Regions from separate parts of the Bacillus thuringiensis genome, predicted to be linked through region 1. Evidence: riboswitches for the same ligand, from Rfam matches in the RefSeq annotation. Region 1 holds a riboswitch; the other holds the start of a gene.

Region 1 (3,201 bases):
GAATCATTGTTCCCATTGCACCATCTAATATTAAAATGCTATTTTGTAATTTTTCTTCTATACACTTCATCAATTAATACCTTCTTTCACTTCTTGCTTTTCTCTTACATATTTAACAAGATGTTCTGTAATTTCATATTTTAAAAATGGTGTAATAAGATAAATACCATTAAAATATTTCATCGCTGCGTCGATCAATTCTTGCGAAATGCGAATCCCTTCCTCAATTGCTGCCTCTTTCGTTTCGTGTCCATCCATTCTCTCTCTTATTTCTTCAGGAAGAGTAATACCCGGTACCTCAAAATGAAGAAAATCTGCATTCCGCTTACTTACTAACGGCATAATTCCAATAAAAATAGGTTGTTCCAAATGCTTTGTCGCTTCATACACTTCTTCAATTAAGGCGATATCGTAAATTGGCTGAGTTAAAAAATATTCCGCTCCAGCACCTATTTTTCGTTCCATTCGCTTAACCGCTGCTTTTAAGTGCCTCACGTGAGGATTAAATGCGCCGCCTACAGAAAACCTTGTCGCCGGTCCAATTGATTTCCCTAAAATTGAACGTCCATCGTTCATTTCTTTAATCATTTTAATGAGCTCAATAGAGGACAAATCGTATACAGAAGTTGCACCGGGAAAATCACCAACGCGCGCTGGATCACCAGTCAAAGCTAACACTTCTTCCATCCCTAACGCCGATAAACCTAACAAATGAGATTGTAGTCCAATGACGTTATGATCTCTACACGTTAAATGTGTCAATACCGGGATATCATGCTTCGTTAATAACGCACCCATCGCCATATTAGAAATACGAGGCGATGCTAATGAATTATCTGCTAGAGTAATAGCATCTGCTCCCGCTCTTTTTAACGCTCTTGCTCCTTCAAAAAAACGCTGTGTATCTAACGTTTTCGGTGGATCTAATTCCACTACAACTGTCGTTTGTTTTTTCGCTTTCTCTGCTAGAGTGACGTGAGCCTTCGAACGTTTCTCATGCGTATGAACGACTTTCGGCCTTTGAATAGTGTCTTTTTCTATTACAGGTGTAACATTCGCAACAGCGCGCTTCATACTTTGAATATGTTCTGGAGTCGTACCACAACAACCACCTAATAACCGAATACCTTGCTCAATAAATCTCGGTGTCATCGCCTCAAAATAAGCTGGGCTTCCCTCATATACGTAACGTCCCTCCACATAATTCGGGAGACCTGCATTTGGGTATGCTGATAAATAGCCATTTTGCGGAATCGATATCATTTTGAAAGCCTCCGTCATATGAAGCGGCCCTAGTTGACAATTCAATCCAACAACATTTGCACCGTAATCTATAAGTTGCTTTAATATTTCATTGACATCATTTCCATTTTGAGTCGTACCTGCTTCATGTAACGCTAATTGAGCAACAATTGGAATGTTCGTTTGCTTACGCAATACTTTAACGGCATGCAGTAATTCAAATTCATCGTAAAAGGTTTCTAATAGTAATCCATCAACTTGTTCTTCTAGTAAAGCCCCTGCCTGTTCAAGTAGCATAAACTCCCTTTCCATATCAGTCGTTGTAACGGCTCCGATATGTTTCATACCACCAATTGTTCCTAAAATTGCATTTCTGTCCGTAACAGATGCTTTCGCCAGCTTTACTGCCGCTCTATTAATTTCTGTAACTTGATTTTCTAAGCCATACATACGTAATTTCGCCTCATTTGCTCCATACGTATTCGTTTGAATTACATCTGCTCCAGCAGCTACATATTGTTTATGAATCGATATAATTAAGTCTGGATCAGATACATTCAATTCTTCAAAGCTACTTTGCAAACCATGTGAATGCAATAACGTCCCAACCGCACCATCACCTATTACAATTCCTTTTGATAATAAATCTAGTAACTTCACGAATCTCCCTCATTTCTATCAATATAAAAACCCCCTCTTCACTTTGAAGAGGGGGACATAATCGTTCCTCCTCTTATTATGCAAAACATTCGTTTTGCAGGTATTAGCACCGTTTCAAACATTTCGTTTGAAGGTTGCCGGGTTTCACAGGGCCTTTCCCTCCACCGCTCTCAATAAGAGTTGTCTTTATTATTTTATTTATGTAGCTAAAAGGAAATGCGTTCCCCTTTTAACAATGTTTGTTAATTTTTTAATAAATTTAGCATGCACAAAAGTAAAAGTCAATGACACTTGCGGAAAAATAAAAATTATTTAAAATAGAGTTGCAATTCAATTATCTTTTGTTGTAAAGTTAAAAACATAATAAAAATTTCATACGAACATTCTTATCTAGAGAGGTAGAGGGACTGGCCCTGTGACGCCTCAGCAACCATTAACATTTTGTTAATAAGGTGCTAATTCCAGCAAATTGTGAAAGATTTGACAGATGAGAAGAAGACTCTATTCAAACCGAAAGCCTTCTTCTTAGAAGGCTTTTTTTATTTTATATTCAGTTAATGTTTCAATTTAAAAAGGAGGAATTTTCACATGTCAACAATCGAAACAAAGCTAGCACAAATCGGCAATCGCAGTGAAACTACAACAGGAACGGTTAATCCACCAGTTTATTTCTCAACCGCTTATCGTCACGAAGGAATTGGTAAATCTACTGGCTTTGACTATTCACGAACTGGCAATCCAACTCGCGATCTTTTAGAACAGGCGATCGCAGACTTAGAATATGGCGAACAAGGTTATGCCTGTAGTTCAGGGATGGCAGCTGTTCTCCTCGTCCTTTCTCTATTCCGCTCTGGAGACGAACTTATTGTATCTGAAGATCTATACGGGGGAACGTATCGATTATTTTCTGAACATGAAAAAAAGTGGAATGTTCGATGTAGATACGTAAATACACAGTCTATTAAACAAATTGAGCAAGCTATCACAACTGAAACGAAGGCTATTTTCATAGAAACTCCAACTAATCCATTAATGCAAGTTACTGATATTGCTGCTGTCGCAACTGTAGCGAAAAGGCACGGACTACTTCTTATTGTAGACAACACATTCTACACACCTTATATACAGCAACCATTAACAGAAGGTGCCGACATTGTACTTCATAGCGCAACGAAATATTTAGGGGGGCATAACGATGTACTAAGCGGACTTGTCGTTGCAAAAGGAAAGGAACTTTGTGAGGAAATCGCCCATTATCATAATGCATCAGGTGCGGTCTTAAGCCCATTTGACTCATGG
Region 2 (3,201 bases), 1.5 Mb from region 1:
AAACAAATATAAAGTTTCCACTGGAATCACTTAAAGAGAAGAAAGTTATTTACATTTCAATGGGAACACTGCTTGAAGGACTCGAACCATTCTTTAATACTTGTATTGATACTTTTTCAGATTTTGATGGGATAGTTGTAATGGCAATTGGTGATAGAAATGATATTTCAAAAATAAAGCAAGCGCCAGATAATTTTATAATTGCTCCATACGTACCTCAATCAGAAATATTAAATGAAGCAGATGTTTTTATTACACATGGTGGTATGAATAGCGTACACGATGCCATTCATTATAATGTCCCATTTGTAATAATACCGCATGATAAAGATCAGCCTATGATAGCGCAAAGATTAACTGAGCTTGAAGCGGCACATAGACTATTGAAAGAACATGTTAATGTGCACACTTTAAAAGAGGCTGTAACAGATGTTCTTTCAAATGAAAAGTATAAAAATGGTATAAGAAAACTGAATGATAGCTTTATAGAATGTGGTGGTTCAAAAGAAGCAATTGCAGTTATTGAATCTCTTTTAAATAAATAATTGTAATAATATAAAAGCATAGAGGTTCTCACCTTTATGCTTTTATATTCCTATCCAGCAAATTGCACAGCAGTATTTGCATGTAAAAAAGCAGTATCAAAAACGGGAATAGTGAGATCATTTTGGGAGATGAGTAAAGGTATTTCAGTACAGCCTAATAATATACCTTCAGCGCCGTTTTGAATTAATGATTTTGTAATTTGTAATAACTTTTCTTTAGATGTTTCTGAAATGATCCCTCTACTTAATTCATCTAATATGACATGGTGGATAAAAGTTCTTTCCTCGTCATTTGGGATAATTGTCTCAATGTTATATTTCGCTAATCGTGATTTATAGAAATCTTGCTCCATCGTTTGTTTTGTTCCTAATAGTCCGATACGTTTTATATTCTGTTCTACCATTTCTTTAGCACTTACATCACCAATGTGAAGAAGCGGGATAGATATTGCTTGTTCTACTTCCTCGGCAAATAGATGTACGGTATTTGAACACATTAATAAACATTCAGCCCCAGATTTTTCAACTTTCTTTGCAACTGTAACTAGTTCATTTTTCACTTCTTCATATTGATGGTTTTGTAATAAAGTAGTTACTTCACCAAAATCCATACTATATAAAACTAACTTTGCATTTTGATCGTATTGAGAGAGTGTAAGCGTATTAATATGTTTATAGTATAATGATGTAGATTCCCAACTTAATCCTCCAATCAAACCAATAACTTTCATAATGCATTCCTCCCGAAACGATTTTGAATTCATTATTTCACAATTCCGATAAGAAAACAATGATTTAAATGTGCCATTTAACAAAAAATAAAAATAGTAAGAAAAGTGTTGAAATTTACACTTTTTAGTGCCATAATACGAATTACAAATTAATACTTATCCAGAGAGGTGGAGGGAACGGCCCTAAGAAACCTCAGCAACCCCTATGCAATTTTATAGGAAGGTGCTAATTCCGCAGAGGACACGTTGTGTTTTTTGAAAGATAAGAGGATTCTTGAACGTGAAAGAAAATGACCTCTTATATAAGAGGTCATTTTTTGTTGTATAGAAAGGGAGTGTAGATGCATAATTCATTTTTAAATTAAATATAGAGTAATAAAAGTTGACTAATATGAGAGGGGAATTGTAATGAACAAATTATCAACAAAGTTAGTAGTAGCAATCGGTATTGGAGCAGCATTATACGGGATATTAGGACTTTGGGGATTTTCTATTGCACCGAATACATTTATTAAACCAGCATTAGCTATATTAACTGTTTTTGGAGCATTATTTGGTCCAGTGGCAGGACTGTTAATCGGACTTATAGGTCATACAGTAACAGATACGATTGCTGGCTGGGGGATTTGGTGGGGCTGGGTTATTAGTTCAGGGATTATTGGTTTTTCGATGGGTCTTATTCAAAAAAGAGTTGGTTTTAGTGTGAAAAACGGGTCGTTTAACAAGGGGCATATTTCTTATTTAGCAATTACTGGGTTAGTTGGTATTGTCATTGCTATTATATTTGCTGGGGCATTCGATATTATTGTGATGGGAGAACCATTTGACAAAATTGTTATACAAGTATTAGGAGCAACAATTTCCGATGTTATCGTTTTCTTAGTAGTTGGATTGCCACTTACAATTGGCTTGGCAAAATCTAATAAGAAACATACACATTTAAAAATTGAAAAGTAGGGATGTTAACATGCAACCAATTATTTCGTTTGAACAATTTACCTTTCAATATGGGCATGCTGCGCAGCCTACTTTAAGTGATATTACCTTTCATATATACCCTGGAGAAAAGGTGCTAATTGCTGGACGAAGTGGTTCAGGAAAGTCGACATTAGCTCATTGTATCAATGGGCTAATCCCATTTTCTTATGAAGGGATTAGTACTGGTAACGTTTTAATTGCTGGAAAAGATCCGCGAAAAGGCAGCATTTTCGAGCAGAGTAAAAATGTGGGAACAATTTTGCAAGATCAAGATGCTCAATTTATTGGTCTGACAGTAGAAGAAGATGTAGCTTTTTATTTAGAAAATGAATGTGTAAATCAAGATGACATGAAAAAGATTGTTTCGGACTCATTAAGAAAGGTGAAGATGCATACGTTTCATAAACAAAGTCCACATGAATTATCAGGAGGTCAAAAGCAAACAGTTTCTCTTGCTGGTTTATTAACAACAAATGCGGATATATTATTGTTCGATGAACCGTTAGCGAACTTAGATCCACTAAGCGCCGTACATACGATAGAACTTATGAAAGATATACATGAGCAATATAATAAAACGATTGTCATTATCGAACATAGGATAGAAGAAATTTTAAAGCTGGATTTAGACAAAGTTATATTAATTGATGAAGGTAAAGTCATTGCAATAGGAACACCAAAAGAAATCTTAGCGTCAAATATATTGCCACGTATTGGCTTAAGAGAGCCTATTTACATCGAAGCATTAAAGAGATTACATTTTGATCGTAATAATGACGTAATATATCCAATGGAAAACCTTCAAAAAGAAAAGATAGGCAACGTTCTAAAAGAGTGGATGGAGAAACAAGTCATATTAAAAGGTAATACTAAAAACAAGGAATTACTTAAAGTGGAGAATTTATCATTTTCATACCCTAATAAACAAAAAGTATTAGAAAATGTAA

The links. Region 1 has a riboswitch for S-adenosylmethionine ahead of AC241_RS21105 (bifunctional homocysteine S-methyltransferase/methylenetetrahydrofolate reductase). Riboswitches for the same ligand answer to the same signal wherever they lie in the genome.
Region 2: it holds a riboswitch for S-adenosylmethionine, as region 1 does, so the genes downstream of both, AC241_RS13190 (ECF-type riboflavin transporter substrate-binding protein) here and AC241_RS21105 (bifunctional homocysteine S-methyltransferase/methylenetetrahydrofolate reductase) in region 1, are expected to answer to the same signal.

Annotation. Positions count from the first base shown of each region.
Region 1 covers NZ_CP012099.1:4,093,669-4,096,869, forward strand. Annotated here, with positions in the region: gene metH (methionine synthase) at 1-70, opposite strand, end outside; gene AC241_RS21105 (bifunctional homocysteine S-methyltransferase/methylenetetrahydrofolate reductase) at 70-1,902, opposite strand; SAM riboswitch class I at 1,973-2,082, opposite strand; SAM riboswitch class I at 2,286-2,396, shown strand; gene metI (cystathionine gamma-synthase/O-acetylhomoserine thiolyase) at 2,491-3,201, shown strand, end outside.
Region 2 covers NZ_CP012099.1:2,556,124-2,559,324, forward strand. Annotated here, with positions in the region: gene AC241_RS13180 (macrolide family glycosyltransferase) at 1-545, shown strand, start outside; gene AC241_RS13185 (aspartate/glutamate racemase family protein) at 596-1,276, opposite strand; SAM riboswitch class I at 1,430-1,545, shown strand; gene AC241_RS13190 (ECF-type riboflavin transporter substrate-binding protein) at 1,685-2,233, shown strand; gene AC241_RS13195 (ABC transporter ATP-binding protein) at 2,244-3,201, shown strand, end outside.